DNA from 3 places in the Bacillus sp. AFS053548 genome. Region 1 is predicted to be linked to each of the others. Evidence: riboswitches for the same ligand, from Rfam matches in the RefSeq annotation. Region 1 holds a riboswitch; each other region holds the start of a gene.
What was found. A riboswitch is a leader RNA that binds a small molecule or an ion and turns the genes downstream of it on or off. The one in region 1 is predicted to bind thiamine pyrophosphate.
Positions count from the first base shown of each region.

Region 2: linked by a shared signal. The riboswitch ahead of CN946_RS05155 (ABC transporter substrate-binding protein) and the one ahead of thiC (phosphomethylpyrimidine synthase ThiC) in region 1 are both predicted to bind thiamine pyrophosphate.
Region 3: linked by a shared signal. The riboswitch ahead of thiD (bifunctional hydroxymethylpyrimidine kinase/phosphomethylpyrimidine kinase) and the one ahead of thiC (phosphomethylpyrimidine synthase ThiC) in region 1 are both predicted to bind thiamine pyrophosphate.

Region 1 is NZ_NUHI01000034.1:25,871-36,142, reverse strand. Features, by position in the region: gene thiC (phosphomethylpyrimidine synthase ThiC) at 35-1,813, opposite strand; TPP riboswitch at 1,951-2,065, opposite strand; TPP riboswitch at 2,300-2,409, shown strand; gene CN946_RS17950 (thiamine phosphate synthase) at 2,500-3,114, shown strand; gene thiO (glycine oxidase ThiO) at 3,098-4,189, shown strand; gene thiS (sulfur carrier protein ThiS) at 4,216-4,419, shown strand; gene CN946_RS17935 (thiazole synthase) at 4,422-5,189, shown strand; gene CN946_RS17930 (ThiF family adenylyltransferase) at 5,186-6,193, shown strand; gene CN946_RS17925 (hypothetical protein) at 6,382-7,188, opposite strand; gene CN946_RS17920 (cation transporter) at 7,274-7,474, opposite strand; gene CN946_RS17915 (heavy metal translocating P-type ATPase) at 7,487-9,880, opposite strand; gene CN946_RS17910 (metal-sensing transcriptional repressor) at 9,896-10,195, opposite strand.
Region 2 is NZ_NUHI01000008.1:46,584-56,855, forward strand. Features, by position in the region: gene CN946_RS05145 (RrF2 family transcriptional regulator) at 183-626, shown strand; gene racE (glutamate racemase) at 724-1,515, opposite strand; TPP riboswitch at 1,744-1,853, shown strand; gene CN946_RS05155 (ABC transporter substrate-binding protein) at 1,942-2,934, shown strand; gene CN946_RS05160 (thiamine-binding protein) at 2,947-3,237, shown strand; gene CN946_RS05165 (ABC transporter permease) at 3,237-4,004, shown strand; gene CN946_RS05170 (ABC transporter ATP-binding protein) at 4,001-4,732, shown strand; gene CN946_RS05175 (TatD family hydrolase) at 4,737-5,504, shown strand; gene CN946_RS05180 (helix-turn-helix domain-containing protein) at 5,807-6,031, opposite strand; gene CN946_RS05185 (GerMN domain-containing protein) at 6,232-7,275, shown strand; gene rph (ribonuclease PH) at 7,462-8,202, shown strand; gene CN946_RS05195 (XTP/dITP diphosphatase) at 8,227-8,847, shown strand; gene CN946_RS05200 (metallophosphoesterase family protein) at 8,847-9,350, shown strand; tRNA gene CN946_RS05205 (tRNA-Gly) at 9,586-9,659, shown strand; tRNA gene CN946_RS05210 (tRNA-Arg) at 9,663-9,736, shown strand; gene CN946_RS05215 (DUF4240 domain-containing protein) at 9,933-10,272, shown strand, end outside.
Region 3 is NZ_NUHI01000005.1:26,994-37,265, reverse strand. Features, by position in the region: gene CN946_RS02070 (FTR1 family iron permease) at 48-1,544, shown strand; gene CN946_RS02065 (hypothetical protein) at 1,534-1,908, shown strand; gene CN946_RS02060 (FeoA family protein) at 2,134-2,364, shown strand; gene feoB (ferrous iron transport protein B) at 2,358-4,358, shown strand; gene CN946_RS02050 (FeoB-associated Cys-rich membrane protein) at 4,377-4,538, shown strand; TPP riboswitch at 4,637-4,748, shown strand; gene thiD (bifunctional hydroxymethylpyrimidine kinase/phosphomethylpyrimidine kinase) at 4,884-5,690, shown strand; gene cytX (putative hydroxymethylpyrimidine transporter CytX) at 5,683-6,921, shown strand; gene thiM (hydroxyethylthiazole kinase) at 6,905-7,717, shown strand; gene thiE (thiamine phosphate synthase) at 7,708-8,343, shown strand; gene CN946_RS02025 (acyl-CoA dehydrogenase family protein) at 8,989-10,134, shown strand; gene CN946_RS02020 (acetyl-CoA carboxylase biotin carboxylase subunit) at 10,146-10,272, shown strand, end outside.

The DNA.
Region 1 (10,272 bases):
TTTCTTCTACCCTATTCATATAAGGCCCACACCCTTATTGATAGATTTCTCCGCCTTGTTTTCTAAATTCAAGTGCTTTTTCTTTCATTCCTTCTTCAATGATTGAATCATTCTGAAGTTCTTCTTGTTTTACTAAATCTCTAATATCTTGTGAGATTCTCATACTACAGAATTTTGGACCACACATTGAACAAAAATGTGCTGTTTTAGCTCCTTCAGCAGGTAATGTTTCGTCATGATATTCAATTGCTCTTTCAGGATCAAGGGAAAGATTAAACTGATCACGCCATCTAAATTCAAATCTTGCTTTTGAAAGTGCATCATCTCTTTTTTGTGCACCAGGGTGCCCTTTTGCTAAGTCAGCTGCATGCGCTGCTATTTTGTATGTAATAACACCTACTCTAACATCTTCTTTATTTGGAAGACCTAAATGCTCTTTCGGAGTTACATAACAAAGCATTGCAGTACCAAACCAACCAATCATTGCTGCACCGATCGCTGATGTAATGTGATCGTATCCAGGTGCAATATCAGTCGTTAACGGTCCTAATGTATAAAATGGCGCTTCCTGACAGATCTCTAATTGTTTATCCATATTCTCTTTAATTAAGTGCATTGGTACATGTCCCGGTCCTTCAATCATAACTTGAACATCGTGTTTCCATGCAATTTTCGTTAACTCACCTAGTGTTTCCAATTCAGAAAACTGTGCTTCGTCATTTGCATCGGCGATTGAGCCTGGTCTAAGTCCATCTCCTAAAGAGAATGTTACGTCATAACGCTTCATAATTTCACAAATTTCTTCAAAATGAGTATATAAAAAATTCTCTTTATGGTGAGCTAAACACCATTGAGCCAAAATAGATCCACCTCGAGATACAATTCCTGTCACTCGTTTTGCCGTTAATGGGATATATCGTAATAATACACCCGCGTGAATCGTAAAATAGTCTACCCCTTGTTCCGCTTGCTCGATTAGAGTGTCTCTAAATACTTCCCAGCTTAAGTCTTCCGCAATCCCATTAACCTTTTCAAGTGCCTGATAAATCGGAACTGTCCCTACTGGTACTGGAGAATTTCGGATAATCCATTCACGTGTTGTATGAATATTCTTCCCAGTAGAAAGATCCATCATCGTATCCGCTCCCCAACGAGTAGCCCATGTCATTTTTTCTACTTCTTCTTCAATTGAGGACGTAACGGCTGAATTACCTATATTGGCATTAATTTTCACATGAAAATTACGACCGATAATCATTGGCTCACTTTCAGGGTGATTAATATTCGATGGAATGACAGCCCTTCCTTTTGCAACTTCATCGCGAACAAATTCAGCTGAAACATTCTCTCGAATTGCAATAAATTCCATTTCAGGTGTAATAATCCCTTTACGAGCATAATGCATTTGAGTAATATTTCCATGATCCTTTGCACGTAATGGTTTTCTTTTTAACCCTTTAAATACCTCAACATTATGTTGATCTGACTCTTTTCTATATCCATTATCTTCAGGCTTTATTTCACGCCCTTCATACTCTTCAACATCATTTCGCTCGATTACCCAGTTTTGTCTAATCGCCTTAAGTCCCATTCGAATATCAACTGAGCTAGCTGAATCTGTGTAAGGTCCGCTAGTGTCGTAAACTCTAACTGGAGCATTTTCTTCTTCGCCAAAAGTACCAGTTGTTGGACTTAATTGAATCTCACGCATTGGTACTTTAATGTCAGGTCTAGATCCTTCAACATACACCTTATTACTCCCTGAAAAACTAGACATGATGGAAAAATTCATTTCATTTACAGAATTGTTCATTTGATTTCATTCCCCTTTTTAATTAGTTTAAAAAGGACGAAATCCAATCCATTTAAAGCATGAAAAAAAGCCGAAATCTTATATTTAAGACCCGGCTAAATGTTAGTAAAACTACATTAACAATTATGAAATCATTAATGAGAAATTTCTAACTTCCCCACGCTGGTATGAACCAGATCAGGTCCTGAGGGTTAAGAAACTTATGCACGTTTCTCTCTCAGCCCAACTAATTGGACACCCCTAGTCAATCGATTAAATTGTTCCACCTAAATATAAACCCTCATTTTTAAAATGTAAATGCTTTTATTTCCCTAAAATTTTACAGAAATGGCCAATTCAAAAAAATTTAAGCTTTTTTATACTCGCAAAAATACTTGATTTCATTATGCTTCAAGCCCAATTTCTGGTAAAAAAATAGATTAGTAAAAAATATTTAGTATTGAATATTATTTTTTATATGCTATGCTAAGATTAATTTTCATACATATTCATCACTAGGGGATCCCTTGATAAGGGCTGAGAATAAAGTAGTTACTTTTAAACCCTCAAAACCTGAACAGGCTAGTACCTGCGTAGGAAAGTGGCGCATTTTATATTTTTCCTGCGTGCAATGTAACCACTTTCTTTTTTTAGGAAAGTGGTTTTTTTGTTTGAAAAAATTTTGCTAATGAAAGAGGCGCTGGGACATGGAACTTATTGCAATTACAGATGATCAGCACTCAGTCGAAGTACTTGCTACAAAAATAATTCAAATAATCGATGCAGTCGACTATGTACATATTCGTGAAAAATCGAAAAAGGCAATCGAGCTAATATCACTCTTAAATCTACTAAAAATGAACAAAGTAGATATGAAAAAAATTGTTTTAAATGATCGATTAGATATAGCTATTTTCTCTAATCTATCAAATATTCACTTGCCAGGACATGGTCTTCCACTTGTTGATGTAAAAGAATATTTTCCTAATTTACGAGTAGGAAAATCAGTTCACACTCTTACTGAAGCAATACAGGCAGAAAATGATAAAGCTGACTATATTATGTACGGTCATTGTTTTGAAACAGAGTGTAAAAATGGATTAACACCTAATGGAATTGAACTAATTCCAGAAATGAAAAAAACGTTAACTATACCAATCTATGCAGTCGGCGGAATATTACCTGAACATATCCAAGTTCTAAAAGAGAACGACATTGATGGTATTGCTGTCATGTCTGGCATATTTTCTGCTCAAAATCCTCTAGAAGCTGCGCTGCAATATTTTGAAAGGTGCAAATTCGCTTATGAACAAGAAATTTGATGTGGTAGTAATTGGTGGAGGAATAATAGGTTGTTCCATTGCTTATTATCTAGCGAAAGAAAACATTAATGTCGCAGTTCTTGAAGGACAGCAAGTTGGACAGAAAACAACTAAGGCAGCTGCTGGAATGCTTGGTGCCCATTCCGAGTGGGATCACTCCGAGTCATTTTTTACTTTTGCAAGAAACAGTCAATTAACTTATTTTCATCTTCAAGAAGAATTAAAAGAATTATGTGGAATTGATATTGAACTTAAAAAAGGTGGCATTTTCAAACTAGCTTATACAGAATTAGAAAAAAAACAATTAACTCCCCTACTCACTCAAACTTCGGCACTTTGGTATAACCAGGAGGAGTTAAAAAAGCAGATACCTGGTGTCCATTCAAACATTATTGGAGCAGCTTATATTGAAGACGACGTGAATGTATTACCTGTTTCTGTCTGTAACGCATTTTGTAAAGGTGCTCAACTTTTAGGTGCAACTATTTTTGACTATACACATGTATTTCAAATTCAAAAAAATGATTCACATTATTTAATTAAAACAACAAATGGTAATTTTGAAGCAAAAACCATTGTAGTTGCAAGTGGCGTTTGGAGTAATTCATTGTTTGGACAGCTTGGATTACATCACGAAATTATTCCCGTTAAAGGTGAATGCATCTCGGTAAAAAGTGAAAAAGTTGCATTAAAGCATACTCTGTTCCATGAACAAAATTATATTGTTCCAAGGAATGACGGACGCCTTGTCATCGGAGCTACGATGATTGATAACGAATGGAATGAGAACCCTAGTTTAGGGGGAGTTGAGTCATTAATACGAAACGCTAAAAAAATGCTTCCCGAAATTGAAGACATGAAAATTGATTCATTTTGGGCAGGATTACGACCGCGAACTATAGACTATAATCCCTTTATTGGTACTCATCCAGAAGAAGATCAAATCTTATTTGCGACCGGCCATTTTCGAAATGGAATATTGCTTGCACCGGCTACTGGAAAATTAATTCGAGATTTGATCCTTAAGCGGAAAGTCGATCGTAACTGGATCGAAGCATTTAAAATCAATCGCTAATTTTAACTCTTTGGAGGTGTAAGCATTTGGAAATAAGATTAAACGGAAAGAATATCGATATTTCGAGCAAAACCTGTACAATTCAGGATCTACTTAATGAATATCAATTAGAAAACCGAATTGTTATTGTCGAGGTTAATAAAGAAATTATTTATAAAGAACAGTATCCGTTAACCCGTCTCTCAAACGGAGATTCTGTAGAATTAATACATTTTGTAGGTGGTGGCTAATTATGTTAAAAGTAGGAAATCATACGTTTCATTCAAGATTATTATTAGGAACAGGAAAATACCCTTCATTTGAAGTCCAGAAAGAAGCTGTTGAAGTATCGGAAGCCGAGATACTAACTTTTGCTGTTAGAAGAATGAATATTTTTGAAGAATCTCAACCAAATTTTCTTGAACAATTAGATCTATCGAAATATAAATTATTACCTAATACGGCTGGTGCAAAAACCGCTGAAGAGGCAGTTAGAATTGCTAGATTGGCAAAAGCGTCAGGCTTGTGCGATATGATCAAGGTAGAAGTAATTGGGTGTGATAAATCATTATTACCCGATCCAATCGAAACATTGAAAGCTTCAGAAATGTTATTAAACGAAGGATTTATTGTATTACCTTATACTTCCGATGATGTTGTGCTTGCAAGAAGACTAGAAGAACTTGGAGTACATGCGATTATGCCAGGTGCATCTCCAATCGGTTCCGGAAAAGGAATTATTAATCCATTAAATCTTAAATTCATCATTGAGCAATCGAATGTACCTGTTATAGTAGATGCCGGAATCGGGTCACCAAAAGATGCTGCTTTTGCAATGGAGCTAGGTGCTGATGGAGTCCTTTTAAATACTGCAGTTTCTAATGCGAAAGATCCTGTAAAAATGGCAGTTGCAATGAAGCTTGCTATTGAAGCTGGAAGGCTTGGTTTTGAGGCAGGAAGAATTGAAGAAAAAAATTATGGTGAAGCTAGTAGCCCAATCACAGGGTTGGTGAATTCTTGACAAACCGTTATGCAAAGCAAGAATTATTTTTAGGAAGCGATTGTCAATCAAACTTACAAAAAGCCAGTGCCATTATTATTGGTCTTGGTGCACTAGGCTCATCAATAGCAGAAATGCTTGTAAGGGCCGGCATTGGAAATATAACAATTGTTGACCGTGATTACGTTGAATGGAGTAATTTACAAAGGCAATCTCTTTATACTGAAGAGGATGCTAGAAATAAACTACCTAAAGTAATTGCAGCTAAAAATCGACTTCAACAAATTAATAGTGAAGTATCGATTACTAGTTTAATAAAAGATATTACTAGTCTTAATATTGAAGAGATGATTAAAGGTCAAACAATCATACTAGATGCAACAGATAATTTTGAAACTAGAATGGTAGTGAATGATGCAGCTATTAAGCATGGAATTCCTTTTATTTTTGGTGCGTGTGTAGGAAGCTATGGCCTCTCATTTCCAATTATTCCAGGTAAAACCCCATGTCTTAACTGTTTATTAAATCATATACCAACTTTAAATATGACTTGCGATACAGTAGGAGTAATCAGTCCAATTGTGCAAATGATTGCTGCCTACCAAGTAACCTATGCCATGCAATATCTTACTAACTATGAACTTTTACCAATCTTACAATCGATTGATGTTTGGAAGCATGAAAAGTCTGATATAAACATTGAAAAATTGAAAAATAAAAATTGTCCAACATGTGGTCCTATAAGAAGTTATCCATTTTTAAAAGATGATGACCATATGAAGTCATACGTTTTATGTGGAAGAGATGCAGTCCAATTAAGAGTATCATCTCCTAAAATCCCAACACTAACTAACCTTTCTGAAAGATTACAAGGGTTAGTAAATGATTTGATTGTAAATCCTTATTTATTGTCATGTACATATGAAGATCATCGCATTGTTCTATTTAAAGACGGTCGAGCGATTATTCACGGTACAAAGGAACCATCTGTTGCTAAGGAGCTCTATCGCAAAGTTTTAGGTTAAAATAGAAAAATACCCTTTCAAAGACTAATAATTTACTAGTCTTTGAAAGGGCTAATTATAAACAATTCCTATAATTTAATTAGATTCATTCCCTACTGAACCTGCTAATGTTAAGCTAGATTCTTCATCGATTGGAAATTCAATAACTGTTCTTCCAACATTAATACAGCAGCTATCATGGAAGGAAATTATGGTACGTCTACTATAAATGGTACGATAAACACATTGCCATTTTGCTTAAACTGTCCCCATATTTTATACAATCCCTTTTTTGGAAAACTCGTCATGAATTCCGCAACAGGTCCGCTTGATTTTTCATTCATAGGATGCACATGTAAATATGTATTAGTGTCGCCACTAATCGCAACAACATGACCAACTGCACCTAAATAAGGCTGTAAATCATTAATATCTTTTTTTGTTTTAGCATCTTTGATCGTATATGTCATTTTAACTTCATGATCTGTCGTTAATTTATCAAATTTTAAAGTAATCTCTTTTCCATCAATTACTTTTGTTAATACTTTATCCGGTATTAGTGAAACCGGTTTGACTTGTTGCCCAGAAACTTTTACTAATTTGGATTTTACGTTTTTATCGGAGTCCTTAGGTTTAAAATCTGTAAATAACTTATACTCACCGCCATTTGGAAAGTTCGGTATTACTGTAAACAATCCTTTACCCTTATATTGTGGATGCAAATGGTCAAAAAAAGATAAATCCTTACTTACAACGATCAAATGCATTAATTTTTCATGTTCAATTTCAAACTGTTCAACTGGTTTTCCTTTTAAACTATTAACCTGTATGTTTAAATCTACTTTATTATTACTCTCTGGAATACCATTAAATGAAAATTTTACTTGAGTAGTATCTATCTCTTCTTTTGTTTCATGATTCATATTTTGATGAGTTGATCCTGTGTGTGTCTTACTTTCACAACCACTTAATCCAAAAACAATAACAAAACTAAGTAACAACAATAAGTATTTCATCTAATTCTCTCCCCAGTATAGTATTTTTTTTCAAATAAAAAGCGAACCTATAGTTCGCCTTTTATTTGTTCGATAAACATTTAGTTTAAACGATATCGTACCCTTGATCTTCAATAGCCTCTTTCACTTTCTCAATTGTTTCAGCGTTTGAAGTATTGAATGTTACTTCTTTATTTTCTAAACTTACGATTATATTATTTGTACCAGACACTCCTTCTACAGCTTTCATAACTGCAGCTTTGCAGTGTCCACATGTCATACCTTCTACTTTTAAAATTGTTTCCATTCCTAAATCCTCCTAAATTTTTATGCGTTTTAATCGTAATGCATTTATGACAACCGATACAGAGCTAAATGCCATGGCAGCACCTGCAATCCAAGGCTGCAACAACCCTAAAGCTGCTATCGGTATACCTAAACTGTTATAAAATAACGCCCAAAATAAATTTTGGCGAATATTATTCATAGTTTTCTTACTTAAGCTAATAGCTTTCGGAATATGTGATAAGTCGCCACCTACTAGCGTAACATCCGCTGTTTCAATCGCTACATCTGCACCAGTACCAATCGCCATACCAATATCAGCTTTAGCAAGAGCTGGAGCATCATTAATCCCATCTCCAACCATCGCAACAATTTTCCCTTGTTTTTGTAGTTCAGCTACTATATCTGCTTTTTTCTCTGGTAGAACTTCAGCAAATACATTTTCAATCCCAACTTGATCTGCAATCGCCTGTGCTGTGTGTTTATTATCACCGGTTACCATAAAAACTTCTATTTTTAAATCCTTTAATGCTTTAATCGCATTTCTTGAAGATTCTTTTATTGTATCGGCTACGGCAATAATACCTTCTAGCTTCTCTTCAATTGCTACTAACATTCCTGTCTTTCCAGCAGATTCAAATACGATTAATTGTTCATTTACTGAAGAAAAATCGATATTCTTTTCATTCATTAACTTTCTAGTACCGATATATACCTTTTTATTTTCAATCAAGGCTTCTACTCCATGTCCAGGTATGGCAATAAACTCTGTAATATCAGTTAGTTGCAATTCCTGTTTAACAGCGTATTGAACAATTGCTTGTGCTAAAGGATGCTCTGACATTTTCTCTACACTTGCAACGAGCTTCAATAAATCCTCTCGATGATTTAAATTAATGATATCTGTTACTTCAGGCTTTCCTTTTGTAACAGTACCTGTTTTATCAAGAATGATTGTATTAATTTTTTGGGTAGTTTCTAGAAATTCTCCGCCTTTGTATAAAATCCCATTTTCCGCACCTTTTCCACTTCCAACCATAATCGAAGTTGGTGTAGCAAGTCCTAAAGCACAAGGACATGCTATGACTAAAACAGCTATTGCTACTTCAATTGATTTGGGCAAATTTTGTGGATCGATTACAAAAAACCAAATGATAAATGTCAATATAGCTATGCCAATCACAATTGGAACAAATATATTCGAAATTCGATCAGCTAATCTTTGAATTGGTGCTTTTGAACCTTGTGCCTCTTCAACTATTTTTACAATATTTGCTAATGCCGTATCCTTACCAACCTTCTCAGCTCGTATTGTTAAAATACCATTTCCATTGACTGTTGCTCCAACAACTTTATCATCCGTCTTTTTATCAACTGGTAAAGACTCACCTGTAATCATTGATTCATCAACTGTAGATACTCCCGAAACAATGACCCCATCCACTGGAATTTTCTCACCTGGTTTAACAAGTAGTAGATCTCCAACTTTTACAGCTTCCAATGGTACATAAACTTCATTTCCATTTTCTAAAACAATTGCTTCCTTAGCTTGCAATTCCATTAGTTTTGAAATTGCTTCAGTCGTTTTCCCTTTAGCAATATACTCAAAATATTTTCCAAGCAATACTAACGTTATTAAAACCGCACTTGTCTCAAAATATAGATGCGGCATATACATACCATTATTTATTGTCTTAATTGACTCAACTAAGCTATAAAAGTAAGCAGCCGATGTTCCAAGTACGACGAGCACATCCATATTCGCACTATAATTTCGTATTGCTTTAAAGGCTCCCACATAAAAATGCCAACCTATAATAAACTGTACAGGAGTTGCAAACAAAAGTTGAAACCATGGATTCATTAATAAATGTGGCATCCATATATTTGTACTAAATGGCAGATGGGATACCATCGAATACAAAAGTGGAAGTGAAAGTAAGATTGAACTAATCAATTGAATCTGTTTGTTTTTTGTTGTGTCTTTTTCTTTAACTGCATTTTCTTCTTTTATAACTGCTTTATAACCAATATGACTAATTTTATCTATTATCGATTGAAGTGAACTTACTTCAGATAAATAGGAAATCGTTGCTATATTCATTGCTAGATTAACATTAATTTGAATAACACCATCCATTTTCCCTATTACTTTTTCGATTCGAGCTGAACAAGCAGCACATGTCATTCCTTCAATATTTAACGTAATTTTTTCAACTGCAACCTCATAACCAATCGTATGGATTTTTTCTATTAAATCAGAAGTTTGATATTGTCCTTTATCATAGACAATAGTAGCTTTTTCTAATGCAAGATTCACATTCGCTTTCAAGCCATCCATTCGATTTAAGCTTTTTTCGATCCGGGTTGCACATGCGGCGCAGGTCATACCCTCTATGCCAAGGGTTAACTGCTTTGCATCATTCATTCTAATCAACCCCCTTTACTTTACGTAACGCTTAATAACCTCCATTAATTCGTTAACCGATTCTTCGCCATTGTTTTCTTTAACTGCCTTAACCATACAATGATTCGCATGTCTTTCAATTAATGAGAAACTTACCTTTTTCATAGCAGCTTCAACTGCCATAATTTGCGTCAAAATATCTATACAATATCGGTCCTCTTCGACCATTTTTTGAATACCTCTTACTTGCCCCTCTATTCTACGAAGACGCTTCATTAAATCGTTAATTTCGTCTTCACTTCTTGGAACCATTTGATCATCATGGCAATTTTCCATTTTATCACCTCACCATTATTATATACTCATAGGGGGTATAGGTGTCAATTTTTTATTCTATTTATTTTAAGTTGTCC
Region 2 (10,272 bases), on a different contig from region 1:
AATCCCCCTAATCACGTTTTAAAGTAGTATTATAAATACATCTTTATCTTAGACCTAGAATTTATTTAAAGCAATATGTAAAATACATCTTTTGTGAATTTTTTCGCAAAAATACATAAAAGTTTAAAAAAAGTTCACAATTATGCTATGATTAATCTTAAATAAAACAGTGAGGACAAGTTATGCGTTTAACAACTTATTCGGATTACTCTCTTCGTGTACTAATATTTCTAAGCTCTGAGCCAGGTGAAAAATTAGTTAATATTAAGGACATCGCTGAAGCTTATGATATTTCTAAAAACCATTTAATGAAAATAATTTATAATTTAGGAAAGATGGGCTATATCGAAACGATCCGTGGTAGAAACGGTGGAATCCGTTTAGCTAAATTACCATCAGAAATAAATATCGGTGAAATTATTCGTAAAACTGAAGAAGACTTTAATATTGTAGAATGTTTTGAGCACGGCAATACTTGTGTTATTACACCTGTTTGTTCTTTAAAACATATATTTAATAATGCATTAGAACAATTTTTAAAAGTTTTAGATCAATATACATTAGATGATATTGTAAAAAACAATGCGATGCTTAAAGATTATTTTTCAAGTAATACAAAAGAATAGTTTTTTTGAAATAGAAGAGCGTCCCCAATTTAAAAACAAAAAAACCAACAAAGTAAGCCTTTGTTGGTTTTTTTCATTTAATGTGGTTTATTGACTTTTATAGTTTAATATACTTTACGTTTTCCATCGGTTCTTGGAATAAGGATGAAGCTATTTTACTAAAAATGGTTGGATCCCCAGTTGTAAAAAATTCATGTGAAGTGATTTCAGAGTTAGATAAAATATTTTGTTGATCCAGAATTGCACTTACTTCTAAAGCTGTTTCATCACCAGAGCTGATCAGTTGGATTGATGGTCCCATCACTTTTTGGATGATTGGACTTAATAATGGGTAATGCGTGCAACCTAGTATTAGGGTATCAATATTTGAATCAATAAGCGGTGCAAGAGTGTGTTTAACAATCTCAAATATTTCAGGTTTATTGTAGTCCCCATTTTCAACAATTCCAGCAAACTCTGGGCATGCCAAACCTTCAATTATAACTTTGTCATTAATTCGCTTTAGTGCAGAATGATATGCTTTACTATTAATAGTAGCATTCGTTCCTATGACACCGATTTGGTCATTTTGTGTTAATTTTATTGCTGCTCTAGCACCTGGGCGGACAACTCCAATGACTGGGATTTGAAGTTTTTCTCGCATTTCATTTAAGACTACTGAAGTTGCTGTATTACAGGCGATGACTAACATTTTAATATCTTTCTCCAATAGAAAATTAGTCATTTCCCAAGTGAATTCTCTAATTTCCGTATATGGTCGTGATCCGTATGGACATCTTGCTGTATCGCCTAAATATAAAATGTCCTCTTTAGGTAATTGTCTTATAATTTGTTTGGCAACTGTTAAGCCCCCAACACCTGAGTCAATGACTCCGATTGGCTTATTCAAAAAATCCCCTCATTTTACTTAATAATTTGTTGATGTAGTATATTCTTTATTCATTTAAGATTTTACTATAAGAAATGATATTTTTGTTTATCATTCTCTTTTTAAAAATGTTAAAATTTCATAGTTTTATTGTGCTTATTAACAGAGTATTAAAACATTTAAACACAAGTTAAAAATAATTCGTAAATTCAATCATTATCTGTTATATTAATGAGGGAAGTTTATATGAGAAAAATGTGGAGGAGCCAGTGTTGCTGGCTGAGATAGCATCCTTAAGGTGTTGACTCTTAGAACCTGATCTGGGTGATGCCAGCGTAGGGAACAGTATCTCTTTTTAGATATGTTTTTTACAGCGCATTTACGTCCGGGTTAGTATCCGGACGTTTTCTTTTTGTATAAACAAAAAACAAAAAGGAGATATAGATAATGAAAAAACTAGTAGTATTTTTAGTAGCTATTTGTTTAATGTTAACCGGGTGTGGTCAAAACAAAACTGCTACTACTAAAAAGACAAAGAAATTAAAAAAGGTGACAGTCGTACTAGACTGGACGCCAAATACAAATCATACTGGGCTATTTGTTGCAAAGGAAAAAGGTTATTTTAAGGAACAAGGACTTGATGTAGATATAATCAGCCCAGGAGAAACAGGTGCAGACCAATTGGTGGCATCAGGTAAAGCAGATTTTGGAGTTTCTTATCAAGAGTCAATTACACAAGCAAGAGTTCAAAATGTACCGATTGTATCAATTGCAGCAATTATTCAACATAATACTTCTGGGTTTGCTTCACCAGTGAAAAAAGAAATTAAGTCTCCAAAAGATTTCGTTGGAAAAACATATGGTGGATGGGGTTCACCGGTTGAAAAGGCTATTTTAAAATCACTTATGTCAGAAGAAAATGCTAATGTTAATAAGTTAAATATCGTTAATATGGGTGATGCTGATTTCTTTACAGCGGTAAAGAGAGATATCGATTTTGCGTGGATTTATCAAGGATGGACAGGGATTGAAGCAGAGCTACGTGGAGAAAAATTAAACATGATTTATTTAACTGATTATAGTAAAAAGCTAGATTACTATACTCCAGTTTTAGCTACAAACGAAAAAATGATTAGTAAAAACCCTAAAATAGTAAAAGCGTTTGTGGCTGCAGCATCAAAAGGATATAATTTTGCGATTGATAACCCAAAAGAAGCTGCATCGATTTTAATAAAGGATAATCCAGATTTAGATAAAAAATTAGTGGAAAAAAGCCAAGAATGGTTAGCATCTAAATATAAAGATGATGCAGACCGTTGGGGTGAGCAAAAGTTATCAGTTTGGAAAAACTATGCTGATTTCTTAGCTGAAAATAAATTATTAGAAGGAAACTTTAAGCCGAAAGAAGCATTTACGAATGATTTCTTACCAGCGAAATAAGGAGGAGCAAAAATGCAATCTACTTTAATGAGTGTCCAAATTATACCGAAAACAAATAATATTGAGGATGTTATTCCAGCAGTTGATGAAGCAATTAAAATTATTGATGAATCAGGTGTAAAATATCAAGTTCAACCATTGGAAACAACTATGGAAGGCGACTTGAATCAATTATTAATGGTTGTTCAAAAAATGAATGAAAGAATGATTGAAATAGGTTGCCACAATGTTATAACTCAAATGAAAATACTTTATCAACCACAAGGTATTACGATGGATGTGTTAACGGAGAAGTACCGTTAATGAAATCAAAAAATATTAAAGGATGGCAACCAATCGTTGTCATCCTGCTTTTTTTAATCTGTTGGCAGCTAAGTATTAAAATTTGGAAAATCGAATCTTGGTTATTGCCAGGACCGATCGCAATCTTTAAAGAAGGAATGAAGTCATCTGATTCACTACTTCCTCATATTTCTTCTACAATTCAATTAACGATTATTGGATTGTTAATTGGTAGTTTATTAGGATTTTTAATCGCATTTCTATTGCATTTAATTCCAGGTGTTAGGGAAGCTTTTTACCCATTATTAATTCTTTCGCAAAATGTACCAATTATCGTATTGGCACCGCTTTTAATTATTTGGTTTGGATTTGGTGTATTACCTAAATTAATTATTATTTCTCTTGTTTGTTTTTTCCCAGTTACAGTTTCAGCTTTAGATGGTTTCCGACAAACACCAAGTGAACTAATAAATTATATGAAAATGGCGGGAGCATCCAAATCACAAATTTTTTGGAAAGTTGAATTGCCTTTTTCTCTACCTTCCATTTTTTCAGGCTTAAAGATTTCTGCAACTTATAGTGTTATGGGGGCAGTTATATCTGAATGGCTCGGAGCGAAATCTGGAATTGGGGTGTATATGACTTTAGCTTCATCTTCATTTAGAACAGATCGAGTATTTGTTTCAATTTTTATCATTATGTTTTTAAGTATGCTTTTCTTCTTCCTAATAGTCGTAATTGAACGTTTTACTGTTAAATGGAAAGTTAAAGGGGAGAAACGGAAATGACATTACAAGTGGAACAATTATCAAAGAGTTATAGCGGTCATCAAGTTCTAGAGAATATTTCTCTTTATGTAAACGAGGGAGAATTTGTTTCAATTTTAGGCCCATCTGGTAGCGGGAAAAGTACGTTGTTTCATCTTATAGGTGGTTTACTAAAACCTGATTCCGGAGAAGTAAAGTTAAATGGGTCGATAATAAATGGAGAACTTGGTCATGTTAGTTTTATGCCTCAAGATCATTCATTACTACCTTGGAGAACAGTATTAAAAAATATTGTTTTGTCACAAGAATTAAAGCATAAACCTGATGAAAAGTTGGCAAGAGACTGGCTTAAAAAAACTGGTTTAGAAAACTATGAGAATGCTTACCCTCATGAATTATCTGGTGGTATGAAACAAAGAGTTTCATTTTTAAGGTCTCTACTAGCACCGCAGTCGTTCATGTGTATGGATGAGCCTTTTTCAGCTTTAGATGAGTTCACTAGACTTGAAATGCAACAATGGCTCTTATCAATATGGGAGGAGCAACGACGATCAATTTTATTAGTAACGCATAATATTGATGAAGCGTTGTTAATGTCTGATCGAATATATATATTTTCTGACAAACCCGCAAAAATCAAAGAAGAAATCATTGTTCCATTTCCAAGACCACGTAAAAAAGAATTATTATTGAGTGATGAATTTACGGAATATAAAAGAAAAATCTATTTGGCTTTAGAGAAGGAGTAATACGATGAAAATGATAGATGCTCATATTCATTTAGATTCTTATGATATTAGTCAAAGAGAAGAAATATTAGCTAATTTAGAAACACACGAAATCGAGGCGCTCATTTCGGTATCGATGGATTTAAAATCTAGTAAGAAAAATTTAGAGTTAAAAAATCAAAATAATAGTGTATATCCAGCATTCGGATTTCATCCTGAACAACAAATCCCATCTGATGAAGAGGTTAATCAATTAATTGAATGGATTAAGAATAATCAGGATGAAATGGTCGCAATTGGGGAAGTTGGTTTACCATATTATAAGAATTTAGAAGAACAGATTGATTACGTACCTTATATTCAATTACTAGAAAAATTTATCTCACTTGCAAAAGAGTTAAATAAACCGATTATATTACATGCGGTGTATGAGGACGCCGAAACCGTCTGTAATCTATTAGAAAAATATTTTATTAAAAAAGCCCATTTTCATTGGTTTAAAGGGGACGAACTTACAATTAAACGGATGATGCAAAATGAGTATTTTATCTCAATTACACCAGATGTATTATATGAAAATGAGATTCAAGACTTAGTAAAAAAGTATCCTTTAGAATTAATGATGATAGAAACAGATGGTCCTTGGCCATTTGAAGGGCCTTTTGAGAATGAGTGGACACATCCAAAATTTATGCATCAATCGGTTGCAAAGATAGCTGAGTTAAAAGAGATAGATCTATCAAATGCATATAAAACTTTATATGAAAATACTAAGAAATTTTATAGTATATAAAATAAGAAAATCGTTATCCAACAGGAAACGATTTTTTTATTTTAATTAGTTTAGTTTTAGGTAGGTAAAAAGAGCTAAAATAAAATCCCCCTATAGCAGAGCATCTATCCTAATTTACGGATAGGCTTTTTTATCTACTATAAGTAGGATATAAAGTTAAACTTTCAATTTAGATAATCAGATTCTTTACAAGCAAGAAAATAGTGAAATGTAAAACTTAAGTTTCAATGTAAATACCAAAACCGGCATGTGATTAGAATGCCGGCAGTATGTTGGTTTGTAGAAGTGTTTCTACAAAATAACTACAGTTCAAGCTCTCCCATACGAAGAAGCTCTATAACTGCTTGTGATCGCCCCTTAACCCCAAGCTTCTGCATTGCATTTGAAATATGATTTCTCACAGTTTTTTCACTTATAAAAAGTTCTTCAGCAATTTCTCTTGTAGTCTTATCTTGAACAAGAAGCTCGAATACTTCTTTTTCACGCTTTGTGAGTGTGTGCTTTGTTTGATAGTCTCTATCCTTCAACTGTGCTAACCCTCCTTGCTTGACCGAGCTGTTCTTCGGATGGGTATTCATTTAGTCTTTTTATCATATGAACGATAGGTCTTTTAGGTGAATATTTCCAGTAAATTTAGAGCTAGATTTAAATTATTTATTTTTTTCTATTTAGCTTGTTCTAAAAAATGTACAGGCTCGTATAAATAGTAAAAAAGCGTGGGGGGAGTATGGTGATGAAAAAAAGATTGTTAGTAACAGCGGCAGCGGTATGTGGAATTGCAACAATGAGTGGATGTAGTTTACTTCCAACGAAATCTTCAACTGACATTGATCCACCTAAAACTGTAGTTTATAAAAGTGATCAACCTTCAAAAGAAGTAGCAAAGAAAGAGGAAACTGTAAAAAGGGAATTATATTTAATTGATCGTAACGGGTATATTGTACCGCAAACGTTCCAATTACCTAAGTCTACTAGCTTGGCTAAACAAGCGTTAGAGTACTTAGTAAAAGATGGTCCTGTTACAGATGAATTACCGAATGGTTTCCAAGCAGTTTTACCTCCGAATACTGAAGTTTTAGGTGTTCAAACTCAAAAGGATGGTACGATTATTGCTGATTTTTCACCAGAATTTAAGCAATACCGTGCTGAAGATGAATTAAAAGTGTTTCAAGCTGTTACTTGGACGTTAACTCAATTTGATAATGTGACAAAGGTGAAAATTCGAGTAAACGGAAAAGAGCTTGCATCGATGCCAGTAAATAAAGCTCAAATTGGTGATGGGTTAACAAGAGATGATGGAATTAACTTTGATAAAGGTGATATTGTAGATATTATGAACTCCAGACCAGTTACGTTATATTATGTTTCTCAAGGGGAAATGGGAGACACTTATTATGTACCTGTAACGACTAGGATTTCAAATGCTGAAACAGATTCATATTCAGCAATCGTAAATGAACTTGTAAAAGGTCCATCTGAATATTCGAATTTAGTTTCCGATTTTGGAACTGATACGAAACTAGTTAGTCAACCTGTTTTCAAAGGCGGTAAACTAGTACTTAATTTTAACGATGGTATCTATGGAAATATTGCAAAAAATATGATCAATAATGATGTACTACAGCCACTTGTACTTTCTTTAACTGAGCAAAAAGGAGTTAAGTCTATTGAAATTCAAATCAATGGAAAATTAACTGCGCTAGACCAACAAGGCAAGCCTTTAAGCCAACCTGTTTCTAGACCTAAGGATGTAAATACAAAAAAATTGTAAGCCAGTGGTTAGGGAAAGATAATATTTAACTTTAAAAAAATGTTTTAAATTTAAACCTTGTACAAAAATTGTGATGATTTTTGTACAAGGTTTTTAATTTTATCTATAAATTACACTTAATAAGTAGAAATGAAATCACATTTTTGTCTATACTAGTATTTGGAAGATTTTGTAGGAGGAACGATCATGAAAAGAACAGATGGAAGATTAAATAATGAACTTAGACCCATAGAGATTATTACTCACTATACAAAGCATGCAGAAGGTTCTGTGCTGATCAGTATTGGTGATACGAAGGTAATTTGTAATGCAACAGTTGAGGACCGTGTACCGCCATTTTTGAGAAATAGTGGAAAAGGTTGGATTTCAGCTGAATATTCAATGTTACCTAGGGCTACTCAAGAGCGTACAATACGTGAATCATCTAAAGGTAAAGTTACTGGTCGAACAATGGAAATTCAACGTTTAATAGGAAGAGCGTTAAGAGCAGTAGTTGATTTAGAAGCACTTGGTGAAAAGACAATTTGGATCGATTGTGATGTAATTCAAGCAGATGGAGGAACAAGAACTACTTCAATTACTGGTGCATTTGTTGCGATGATGCTTGCTTTTGATAAATTAATTAAAATGGATAAATTGAAATCGTATCCTGTAAAAGATTATTTAGCAGCAACTTCGGTTGGTATTTTAGATGACCTTGGACCAGTACTAGATTTATATTATGTAGAAGATTCTGCTGCAAGTGTTGATATGAATATTATTATGACTGGAAAAGGACAGTTTGTTGAACTTCAAGGAACTGGTGAAGAAGCAACATTTTCAAGAGAAGAATTAAATGAGTTACTATCTTTAGGTGAATTAGGAATTAAATCTCTAATTGAAAAACAAAAAGAAGTGTTATTACAAGAAGGTATTAAATTTCAATAATCATTTCGAGGAGAGACTTTAAGGATGGAAACAATCATTATTGCGACAAATAATCAAGGTAAAGTGAAGGATTTTGAAGCACTTTTTAACCCGATGGGATTTCAAATTAAGTCTTTAAAAGACTTTCCTGATATTCAAGAAGTTGAAGAAACAGGAACTACATTTGAAGAAAATGCGATTTTAAAAGCTGAGTATTTAGCGAGTGAGTTACATACGCCAGTCATTGCAGATGACTCTGGTTTAATAGTGGATGCACTTGAAGGTAGACCAGGTGTTTATTCTGCTCGATATGCCGGATTACATAAAAGTGATGAAGATAATTTACAAAAAGTTTTAAGTGAACTAGTAGGAGTTTTTCCTGGAAAAAGAACTGCGCGATTTTATTGTGCTTTAGCTTTAGCGGTTCCAGGCAAAGAAACAATCACTGTTTATGGTACAGTTGAAGGGTATATTGCCAATGAAAAAAGAGGAACAAATGGTTTTGGCTACGATCCAATATTCTTTTTGCCAGAATTAGATAAAACGATGGCTGAATTAACAACAGATGAAAAAGGTGGCTTAAGTCATCGCGCTAATGCAATTAAATCATTAATGAGTGTAATAAATAAAGAAGATAAAGACTTTTTACTAAGAGGATCAAATTAATGAAAGTACTAATTGTAAGTGATAGCCATGGATTGACAAAACCATTGCAAGAAATCGCCGACCGATATCGTGACAGTGTAGATTTAATGATTCACTGTGGAGATTCAGAATTAGAAGTGAATGCTAAGGAACTAGAGGATTATAATGTTGTAAGAGGAAATTGTGATTTCAGAGGAGAATTCCCTGAAGAATTTATTCACCGTGGGAATGAATATACAATCTATGCAACACATGGTCATTTACATGGAATAAAACAGTCATTACAAAAGCTGTATTATCGTTGTAAAGAAGTTGGAGCAACAATTGCTTGTTTCGGTCACTCACATGTATTAGGAGCCGAAGTAATTGATGGTGTGCTTTTTATTAACCCTGGCAGCATTTTATTACCGAGAATGCGAAAAGAAAAGACTTATGCTATTCTTGAAATATTTGGTAAGAAAGCTAATGTTACTTTTTATAATACAGATGGAACGGAGCTTATAACAACTTCATTTGAATTATAATGAATAACAGGAGGTTAGTAGCTTATATGCTACTAACCTTATCTAAAAACAAAAAAATTTGGAGTACTAAAAGCCGGAAAACCCTAATAAACTAAGGTAATTATACAACTTTTAAATTTTTTCCTTTATTTTGGAAAAAAAGTTTTAAAATAGTGTTGACTTTAATTTGTATAGTGACTATAATAAAATATGTCGACAGGGTGATGTCGCAAAGAAATAAAAAAATAACAAATATGCGGGTGTAGTTTAATGGTAAAATAGAAGCCTTCCAAGCTTCGGTCGTGGGTTCGATTCCCATCACCCGCTCCATATGTCCTGGTAGCTCAGCAGGATAGAGCAACGGCCTTCTAAGCCGTCGGTCGGGGGTTCGAATCCCTCTCAGGACGTCCAAAAGACACTTGTTTTACGAAATGTAAAATAAGTGTCTTTTTTTGTGTTTTAACTACTTAGAAATAAAATGATGAATTACGTTTACTATATAAATTAGGATGGATTCCTATCATTTAATAGAAATCTTAGATCATCATAAAATTTATACTAGATATGTTATTCTAATATAAATAAAAGAGTGGAGTGATATAAATGAACGAAAAAGAATTTTGGAGCTTAATATCTAAAATGCATATTGTTGAAGAACCGTATGAATGGGTAATAAATCATTTAGCAAAACAATCAGAGGAAGAGATAGCTAGTTTTGAAATTCATTTTGAAACTTTTTTTTCCAAAGCGTATACCGCAAATCTTTTAGGAGCTGCATGGATCATTATGGATGGCTGTTCTGAGGATTCATTTGCACATTTTAGAGCTTGGTTAATCGGTCAAGGAGAACAAGTTTACAAGAAAACGTTAAATGACCCAGATTATTTAGCTGAATACATCTTTCCTATTTATGAAGAAGAAGGACTTACGCCAGAATTGGAAG
Region 3 (10,272 bases), on a different contig from region 1:
CAAGAGGTGATAATGATTATCATTTATATTTAAGGGGAAAATCAACGATGAAGCAGACTCTTATTAAAGTAACTTTAACAGCTTTACTATTACTAGTTTTACCATTTAAAACCTTTGCTGCAAGCCCTGAAGAGGATTTAACACATGCAAATTCTTTTGTAGAAAGTGCGATCCAATCTGCTCAAAAAGGAGATTTTAAATCTGCTGAGCAGGAATATAAAAAATTCAACGACGAGTGGCTTGATAAAGAGGATGGAATAAAAAATAAATCGATTGATGCGTATGGCAAAATCGAGGAAGCTATGGGAATGGTTCAGTATAACCTAGCTCAAAAAACAGTGAATCAAAGTGCACTTGTTACTGCACTTAAAGAATTAGAAGAGGTAAATGAAAAGTTTATTTCTCATCAGTTCGCTAGTTCAAAATTAGATTCAAAAAGTACTGGTAGTGTTGAAGATTTAATCGAAATATTAAACAAAGCATTATCAGATTTAAAAGATAATAATGTATCAGGAGCAACTTCGGAGATTGATCAATTTAGAAAATCTTGGATCAATATTGAAGGTGTTGTATTAACACAATCTCAAACAGTTTACACTGACGCTGAAAGAGATATGGTTACTTCATATGCAATGCTAACTGCTAAAACGCCTGATGTGAAAGCGGCTACAAAAACAATCACACATATGCGTGATTATCTATTACCATTAGCGTCTAAAACTAGTTATACAATGTTAGATGCTATAACAATTTTACTTAGAGAAGGCTTAGAAGCATTACTAGTAGTTGTAGCATTACTAGGTTTTATTAAAAAGTCTGGACAAGAAAAGAAAAGTAAGTGGATCTGGTTTGGTGTTGGAGCTGGATTAGGTGTCAGTATCATACTAGGTGTTATCGTAAACATTTTATTCTCAGCAGGTGCTTTTGGAAGTAATAACTTCTTAATCGCAGGCTGGACTGGAGTATTTGCTGCTGTCATGCTCTTATATATGAGTTACTGGTTACATAGCAAATCTAATACGAAGCAATGGCAACAATATATTAAAACTAAGAGTGATAAAGCATTAAATACAGGTAGTTTATTATCTTTGTCAATTCTTGCGTTTTTAGCAGTTTTCCGTGAGGGAACTGAAACTGTACTATTCTTTATTGGAATGGCATCTTCAATTAAGCTATCAACTTTATTAATAGGAATTGGGTTAGGATTTGCAATTTTAGCAATACTAAGCTACTTAATCTTAAAGGTTGGCCTAAAAATTCCAATGAGACCGTTTTTCCTTGTCTCAAGTATTTTAATGTTCTATTTATGCTTTAAATTTGCGGGTATGGGAATTCATGGTTTACAGCTATCTGGATTACTTCCGGCGACGCAAGCTCCTATTCCAACAATTGATTTCTTTGCGATTTATTCAACTTGGGAGAGCTTTATACCCCAAATGATCTTGTTATTAATAGCTTGTATTGCAGTGATTTATAATAGATTCTCAAATAAAAACAATAAAAAAAGTAGTAAAAATTCGGGGGGAACGAAAAATGTTATCTAACAAAAAACTAGTAGTAGCAATGGCTTTAGGACTATCTTTAACTTTATCTGCATGTGGAACGAAAACAGACGATGCAATTAAAACTGGTTCTGATGATATGATCAAAACGATTTCAGAATTAAAAACACAAATTTCGAATAATGATGAAGCAAAAGCGAAAGATAGCGGAGAAGCACTTGAAAAATCATGGGAAAAATTCGAAGACTCAGTAAAAGATAAAGACAAATCACTTTATGAAAAAGTTGAAACGCCACTTCATATTATTGAAGCAGGAGTAAAAGTAACCCCATTGAATGCAGATACACTTAACCAAGCTGGTGACGAATTAGAAAGTGTATTAAAAGAAGTTAAAGATCTAAAATAATAAACAATTAATTAATCATTGTTTTCCAAAAAAGCCTACATTGAATGATCTTTGTAGGTTTTTTCTTGGTTTTATTCACTCAATTTTGAGAATTTTTTCTTAAGTTAACCTTTTCATAAAAGCAGGTAGACAATTAACTTGACTTAACTTAAGATATAGATATTGATAAGGATTATCATTATTAATTGTTTATATATAATAAGTTTTGATCCGGGGGAATCACTTATGTTACTTTCAGAATTAAAAAAAGGCGAAAAAGCTAAAATAACAGATTTGTCATCACTAGGTGAGGCAGTGAAGAGACGTCTTTTAGATCTAGGGATAAGTGAAGGGTCTATGGTCTGCTTACAATGTACAATGCCGTTCAAGGGACCTTGTATGATTGAAAATTGCGGACAATCACTTGGCATTCGATTTCTAGATGCATCAGGGATAAAGGTAGAAAAAATATGTTAAATATAGCGCTTATTGGAAATCCAAATACAGGAAAAACTTCTCTATTTAATAATTTAACAGGTACATACCAATACGTAGGAAATTGGAGTGGGGTTACCGTTGAAAAAAAGGTAGGGACTATTAAAAATAAACTTGGAAATCTAATTGATTTACCAGGTATCTATTCTCTAAGCCCTCTTTCAAAAGATGAGGCCGTTGTTTCACATTTTTTTGTAAATGAAACATTTGATGGGATGATTAATATTGTTGACGCTGCTCAATTAGAGAGAAATTTAATGCTCACTCTTCAACTTCTAGAGTTTAATAAATCAATGATTATTGGTCTAAATATGGTTGATGTTGCTAAAAGGAGAGGGATTTCAGTTGATCCTTCTAGTATCTCAAAGATATTACAAGTACCAGTTATTCCAATTGATGCTAGATCGGGTAAGGGAACAAACGAGGTAAATGAATTAATAGAGACAATTCCTCAATCTGAAGTTGAGTTTGAAATTGATTATGGAATAATTATTGAAGACGGTATTAAAAATATTATGGCTCTATTACCTTCAACTTTATCTATTCCTAAAAGATGGACTGCAATACAAATCTTAGAGGACAATAAAGAGGTAATAGAATTTATAGCTTCATCCTACGATTTTAGTAAAATTGACCAAGTAATTAGCATAACAGAGGAACAATTAAACAGTGAACACGGCGTGTCACCTTCAAAATGGATTTATTCTGTAAGAAAAGAAGTGATTTCAAATTTAATTGGTAGATCTGTAGAGAAAGAATCTAATGAAGCAGTTACTTTAACTGATCGCATTGATCGATTTGTTACACACCCAATTTTGGGTATTCCTATTTTCCTAGTGACAATGTTTTTAATGTTTAAGCTTACTTTTGATTGGTTGGGGTTACCTTTATCTGACGCATTAGATGGTTTTTTATCAGGACATGTAACAGACTGGCTAACAAACGGTTTAAATGCAATACATGCATCAGATTTTATAAAAGCAGTTATTCTTGACGGTATTGTTGCCGGTGTTGGTGGAGTTTTAGTCTTTGTTCCACAAATTTTTATTTTGTTTTTATTAATATCATTCCTTGAAGATTTTGGATATATGTCTCGAGCGGCTTTAGTAATGGATCGCTCGATGGAAATGGTTGGTTTAACAGGAAAGGCATTTATACCTATGATTATAGGGTTTGGTTGTAATGTACCCGGAGTTATGGCTGCTAGAACGATTGAACAGCCTAGAGAGAGATTACTCACCATTTTGTTAACACCGTTAATGTCTTGTTCGGCGCGTTTACCAGTATATGCACTATTCGTTGGCGCGTTTTTTGCGAAAAATCAAGCAATAGTTGTTTTTTCACTGTATATACTCGGAATAGTAGTTGCATTAGTATTAGCTAAGGTCTTTTCATCTACTATATTAAAGGGTGAGTTTTCATTATTTGTCGTAGAACTCCCACCGTACCGTATGCCACAAGGTAAAGCTTTGTTTAGAAGCACATGGGATAAAGGTAAAGGGTTTATTCGAAAAGCAGGTACGTTTATTTTTGGTGGTTCTGTAGTAATATGGTTATTATCTTATATGGGACCAAGTGGTTTAGGTGTTTCGATGGATGATAGCTTTTTAGCAATGATTGGCGGAATACTTACACCAATACTGGCACCTTTAGGTTTCGGGACATGGCAAGCAGGTGCTTCTTTACTAACAGGATTTTTAGCGAAAGAGGTTGTCGTATCTGCCATGAATATTATCTATCATGTGCCGAATGCAAATTCTTTACAAGGAATATTGTCAACACAGTTTTCTGCACTTTCTGCTTTTAGCTTTATGGTATTTGTCTTATTGTATGTACCATGTCTTGCAACTGTAGCGACAATTCGTAAAGAGACAGGTTCAGCTAAATGGACGTATTTCTCAGTTGGATATGCATTAGTTATTGCGTATATATTAGCGCTAATTATCTATCAAGTTGGAAGTCTCTTAGGCTACTAAAGAAAGGGGTATCTACTTATGATTGTCAATATTATAATAGGGGCTCTTATTTTTGGATATGCAGGGTGGACACTTTTACGATATGTAAAGAAAACAAAAAAAGGTAAATGTGGTTCTTGCTCAATCGCAAAAACTTGTAGTTCAAATTGTGATACAAATTATTCAAAAATAGAAATATAGCGTTAACTAGAAAAGATTAAAATTAAAGTAATCTGTCTAAATACTTGAATAAAGTAGAAGGATTCATTAAGATGATAAAGTAATCAACTTAAAAAATTGAATAGTACTAGGGGTGCCGTAAATGTTCGGCTGAGATTAAGACACGGGAAGTCTTTGACCCTTTAACCTGATCTGGATAATGCCAGCGTAGGAAAGTGAACGGTAGAATGCATATTTTGTATTCATAACATTGATTTGTTCGAGCACAAGTCCTTATGGGATTTGTGCTTTTTTGTATTTAAAATCAAGTTTCATCTTCTATCTGTAAGATCAAAGAGTTCTATTCATGAAATAGGGGGAAGAAAATTGAAGAAAGTATTAACGATAGCAGGCTCTGATTCAAGTGGTGGTGCAGGTATTCAAGCGGATTTAAAGACGTTTTCAGCTCATCGTGTATTTGGAATGAGTGTTATTACAGCAGTAACAGCCCAAAATACGCAAGGAGTGTTTGCAGTACAAGATATGACACCAGAGATTATTGCTAGTCAGTTAGATGCAATTTTTACTGATATTGAAGTCGATGCTGTAAAAATTGGAATGGTATCTCAAATAGAGACGATTAAAGTCATTGCTGAGAAACTAAAGCAATATAAACCAAAGCAAATCGTAGTTGATCCAGTTATGGTTTCAAAAAGCGGATTTGACTTATTAAGTCTGGATGCAAAGGAAGTTTTAATTCAAGAGTTGATTCCGTTAGCAACTGTTATTACGCCAAATCTTCCTGAAGCAGAAGTTATTACTGGTAGAAAAATTACAACGATTGAAGAGATGAAAGAAGCTGCTATTCAAATTCACTCATTAGGTGCTAAGAACGTCCTTGTAAAGGGTGGTCATCTAGAAGGGGAAGCTACTGATATTTGTTTTAATGGTGAGGAGTTCACAAGCTTTAATAGCGTGAGGATCAATACAATTAATACCCATGGTACAGGTTGTACTTTATCTTCTGCCATTACATCTAATTTAGCAAATGAACTTGAATTAAATGAGGCAATTAGAGAGGCGAAAAACTATATAACATTAGCAATCCAACATTCCTTTTCAATCGGAAAAGGGGTAGGTCCTGTACATCATTTTTACTCATTGTATCAAAAGGCAGGAGTTCAATATGTCTAATCAAAATGCAAAAATGACGAAGTGGAACTTTACAACACTGTGGTTTGGTGCGGCAGTTTCTGTAGCAGAAATTATGACTGGTGCCCTAGTAGCACCACTAGGTTTTAAGAAAGGTATGACGGCCATTTTAGTAGGGCATTTACTTGGAACATTATTGCTTATTTTAGGTGGAGTCATTGGTTCACAGCAAAGATTGTCAGCCATGGAATCTACAAAAATTTCATTTGGTAACTATGGTAGCTATTTGTTTTCGATTTTGAATGTTCTACAGTTACTAGGCTGGACAGCAATTATGATTTTAACTGGAGCTCGCTCAATCAATTTAGTTACAATAAAAGATTATCGGTTTGACCACCTATGGGTTTGGTGTTTAGTAATTGGAGTATTAATCGCAATCTGGTTGTACTTTGGACAAAATGCTTCTAAAAAACTTAATAGTTTAGCGGTTGGTTTACTATTTGTTTTAACAATTGTGCTTTGTTTTGTCATTTTTAAAAGTGGTAAAATCTTAACTCAACCAAGCACTTCTGGATTATCTTTTGGAGAAGCAGTTGAATTGTCGGTGATTATGCCATTATCTTGGATTCCCTTAATTAGTGATTATACTCGATTTGCAAAGACAACAAAGGATGGTGCAATTGGTAGTTTTATAGGTTATATGTTTGGTAGCTCTTGGATGTATATTATTGGATTAGGCGCAGCGTTAGCATTTAATGAAGTAGACCCGGTTGCTGTTTTAATGAGTGCAAATCTAGGATTATTTGCAGTTGGTATCGTCGTCTTAGCGACTGTTACAACTACTTTCATGGATGCTTATTCTGCCGGAATATCAGTTACAACTATCTTTCCGAAGCTAAATGGAAAACATATAGCTCTTATCGTTACCGCTATTGGAACAATATTGGCTGTTATTTTCCCAATCGAGAAATATGAAGGATTCTTATATACAATAGGTTCTTTTTTTGCACCGTTGTACGCAATTTTATTAACAGATTACTTTATTCTAAAAAGAACAAATATAAGAAAATCGTTGAAAATTGATTGGCTTGCATTTATTACATGGATTTTAGGGGTTTTCATTTATCGCAAGTTTGTCCAATTAGATTTCTTCCTTGGAGCTACTGTTCCAAGTATGATTTTAATTTGTGTGATTTATATAGTTGTCCAGTTTGTTATTAATAAGCTTGTTCCAAAGCGAATCGGGGGAGAAAAAAATGTTAACTATGAATGAAATGAGTCAAATTCTTGAAAGCGTGAAAGAGAAAAAGCCTTTAGTTCATCACATTACAAATTATGTAACTGTAAATGACTGTGCAAATATGGTGTTAGCTCTAGGTGGATCTCCAGTTATGGCCGATGATTTAGCCGAAGTAGAAGAAATGGTATCTTTTGCTTCATCACTTGTTATTAATATTGGAACATTAAATGAAAGAACAATTCAATCAATGATTAAAGCTGGTAAAAAGGCTAATCAATTAGGCGTACCAGTAATATTAGATCCTGTTGGTGTAGGAGCAACAACTCTACGTACAGAAACGACAGCTAAACTATTGAAAGAAGTACGTTTTGCAGTAGTTCGTGGAAATATGTCAGAGATTAAAATGATTGCTGGCTTAAATGTTCAAATTAAAGGTGTTGATTCTGTAGCTGGTGAAGAAGACGGTGTTGAAATTGCGAAATCTCTTTCAGCGAAATTAGGCTCAGTAGTTGCAATTACAGGTGTAGTAGATATTATTGCAGAACAAGACCGAGTATGTACCATTTCAAATGGGGATAAAATGCTAGCTGATGTAACTGGAACTGGATGTATGAGTACATCATTAATTGGAACTTATGCTGGTGCAACGAATGATTATTTCCTAGCAGCTGTTTCCGGTATTACTACAATGGGACTATGTGGAGAGCTTGCTAAGGCTCGCTTAACTGAAGGACAAGGAATTGGCACATTTAAAGTAAACTTATTTGATGAAGTATCTAAAGCTTCTGTTGATACACTTCTAACAGGGGGGAAAATCGAATGGCTATAACTAAAAGTAAAATAGATTATAAGCTTTATTTAGTAACGGATCGAGATGTATTAGGATCGAGAGATTTAGTTCAATCTGTTGAGGAAGCAATTAAAGGTGGAACAACAATCGTACAAATAAGAGAAAAGAATTGTAGTAGTCTAGACTTTTACAAAATTGCTATGCAAGTAAAAGAAGTAACTTCAAAATATAATGTTCCATTGATTATTAATGATCGTTTAGATATCGCTTTGGCAATTAAAGCGGATGGATTACACATCGGACAAGAAGACTTACCTTTAACCGTAGCTAGAAAGATTGTTGGAGAAGACATGATTATTGGCGTTTCTGCAACAACATTAGAAGAAGCAATGCTTGCGCAGGAACAAGGTGCGGATTATGTTGGAATTGGCTCGGTATACCCAACAAGTACAAAATTAGATGCGAAGTATTTAACACTAGACGAATTACGAAACATACGTGAAGCGATAAAAATTCCAATCGTAGGAATTGGTGGGATTAATGAAGAAAATGTTTCACAATTAATGGAAACAAATATTGATGGTGTTGCGATTGTTTCTGCGATATTAGGGAAAGAAGATATTAAATCGGCTGCTGAACATTTGAGTGTGCTGGTTAAAAAATAATAAATTAGTATCTGGGGTATCTATTTCATCGTTATTGATGGATAGGTGCCTTTTTTTGAGTTATGTTCCGTTCATTGCAGTAGCCAATAATGTAATTAGTGTCCTGACTAATTGGAGTTTAGCGAGAAATGAAAAAGGGGCCATCCTTGGCCCTTTTTTCATTATTATTTAATTAACATTGGTAGATTTGTACTGATATAGGAGGAATCAAAGCAAGTTTGCTAGTTTTCCATTTGAAAAGAACAACTGTAATACGATTTTTAGTGTAAAATACCCTAACTGGCATGGGTAATTTTTCATTTTAATTGCAGATTTGCCATTTTTATTTGCACTATGCCGTTTAATTGCAACATTTCCTGTTTTATTTGCACTAATGAACTTCTTATTTGCAATCCCCCGTTCAATTGTACTTTGGACTAAATTTCCACCATCCTTCCACTTTTCCTAACATTTCCTCTCTTGTCTCAATTTGTCGAACATAGATTAAAGGAAAATGGTAGAAAATAGCGAATATTATCAATTGTAAGACTAAAATATTTATTTCTTATACACGAGATAGGGGACTCCACTGCTATTTGCTGCAGTTGGAGGCATTCTTACGTTTTTTAAAACGTACCTAAATATTAAAAGGAGAGTGACTAACACATGGATTTTTTATTATCTAAAGAACAGCAAATGATTCAAGAAATGGTACGAGATTTCGCGGCAAAGGAAATTGAGCCTTTTGCAGAGGAACTTGATCGTGATAGCAAATTCCCGATTGAAACGTTCAAAAAAATGGGTGAATTAGGTTTATTAGGAATTCCGTTCCCTGAAGAATACGGCGGTAGCGGTGGCGATACAATTAGTTATGCGTTAGCTGTAGAGGAAATAGGGCGTGCATGTGGAGGAACAGGTTTAAGTTTTGCTGCAACATGTTCATTAGGTGCCTCTCCAATTTACTATTTTGGTACAGAGGAACAAAAGCAAAAATACTTAGCTCCAATGGCGCAAGGAAAAACACTTGGAGCTTTCGGTTTAACAGAGCCAAATGCGGGTTCTGATGCTGGTGGAACACAAACAAAAGCAGTTTTAGAAGGTGATGAGTATGTGATTACTGGTGAAAAATGCTGGATCACAAATGCTCAGTATTCTAACACAATTATCGTAACTGCTTATACTTCTATTGATGAAAAAGGAAAGAAAAATATTTGTGCGTTTATCGTACCAACTGACTCAGAAGGATTAACAATTACAGATCCTTATGACAAGATGGGTGTCCGTGCTTCTAATACGACTCAAATCGTTTTAGATGGCGTACGTGTTCCAAAAGAAAATATTCTTGGCAATCCTGATAAAGGTTTTGGCCAATTCTTATATACATTAGATGGTGGTAGAATTTCAATTGCAGCACTTGCAGTAGGTATAGCACAAAAGGCTTTTGATAAAGCATTAGTATATGCGAAAGAACGTAAACAATTTAAACAACCTTTATCTAGTTTCCAAGCTATTCAATTTAAATTAGCTGATATGGCAATGGGAATTGAGTTAGCGAGAAATATGGTGCATAAAGCTGCGTGGTTAAAAGACAATGGAAAACCGTTTGCGAAAGAAGCGGCATTCGCTAAGTTATACGCATCTGAAATCGCTTCCAAAATTGCGAATGAATCATTACAAATTCATGGTGGATATGGCTATATGAAGGAGTATGGAATCGAGCGTTTAGTGCGTGATGCTAAGTTACTTGAAATTGGTGAAGGTACATCAGAAATTCAACGTATGGTAATTGCACGTCAATTAGGATGTCGATAAGGAGAGAGAATATGATCAAAATACTTATTGCAAACCGCGGGGAAATCGCATGTAGAATTATCGAAACATGTAAAAAGCTTCGTTATCAAACTGTGGCAGTTTATTCAGATGCTGATAAAGAAAGTTTGCATGTTAAGT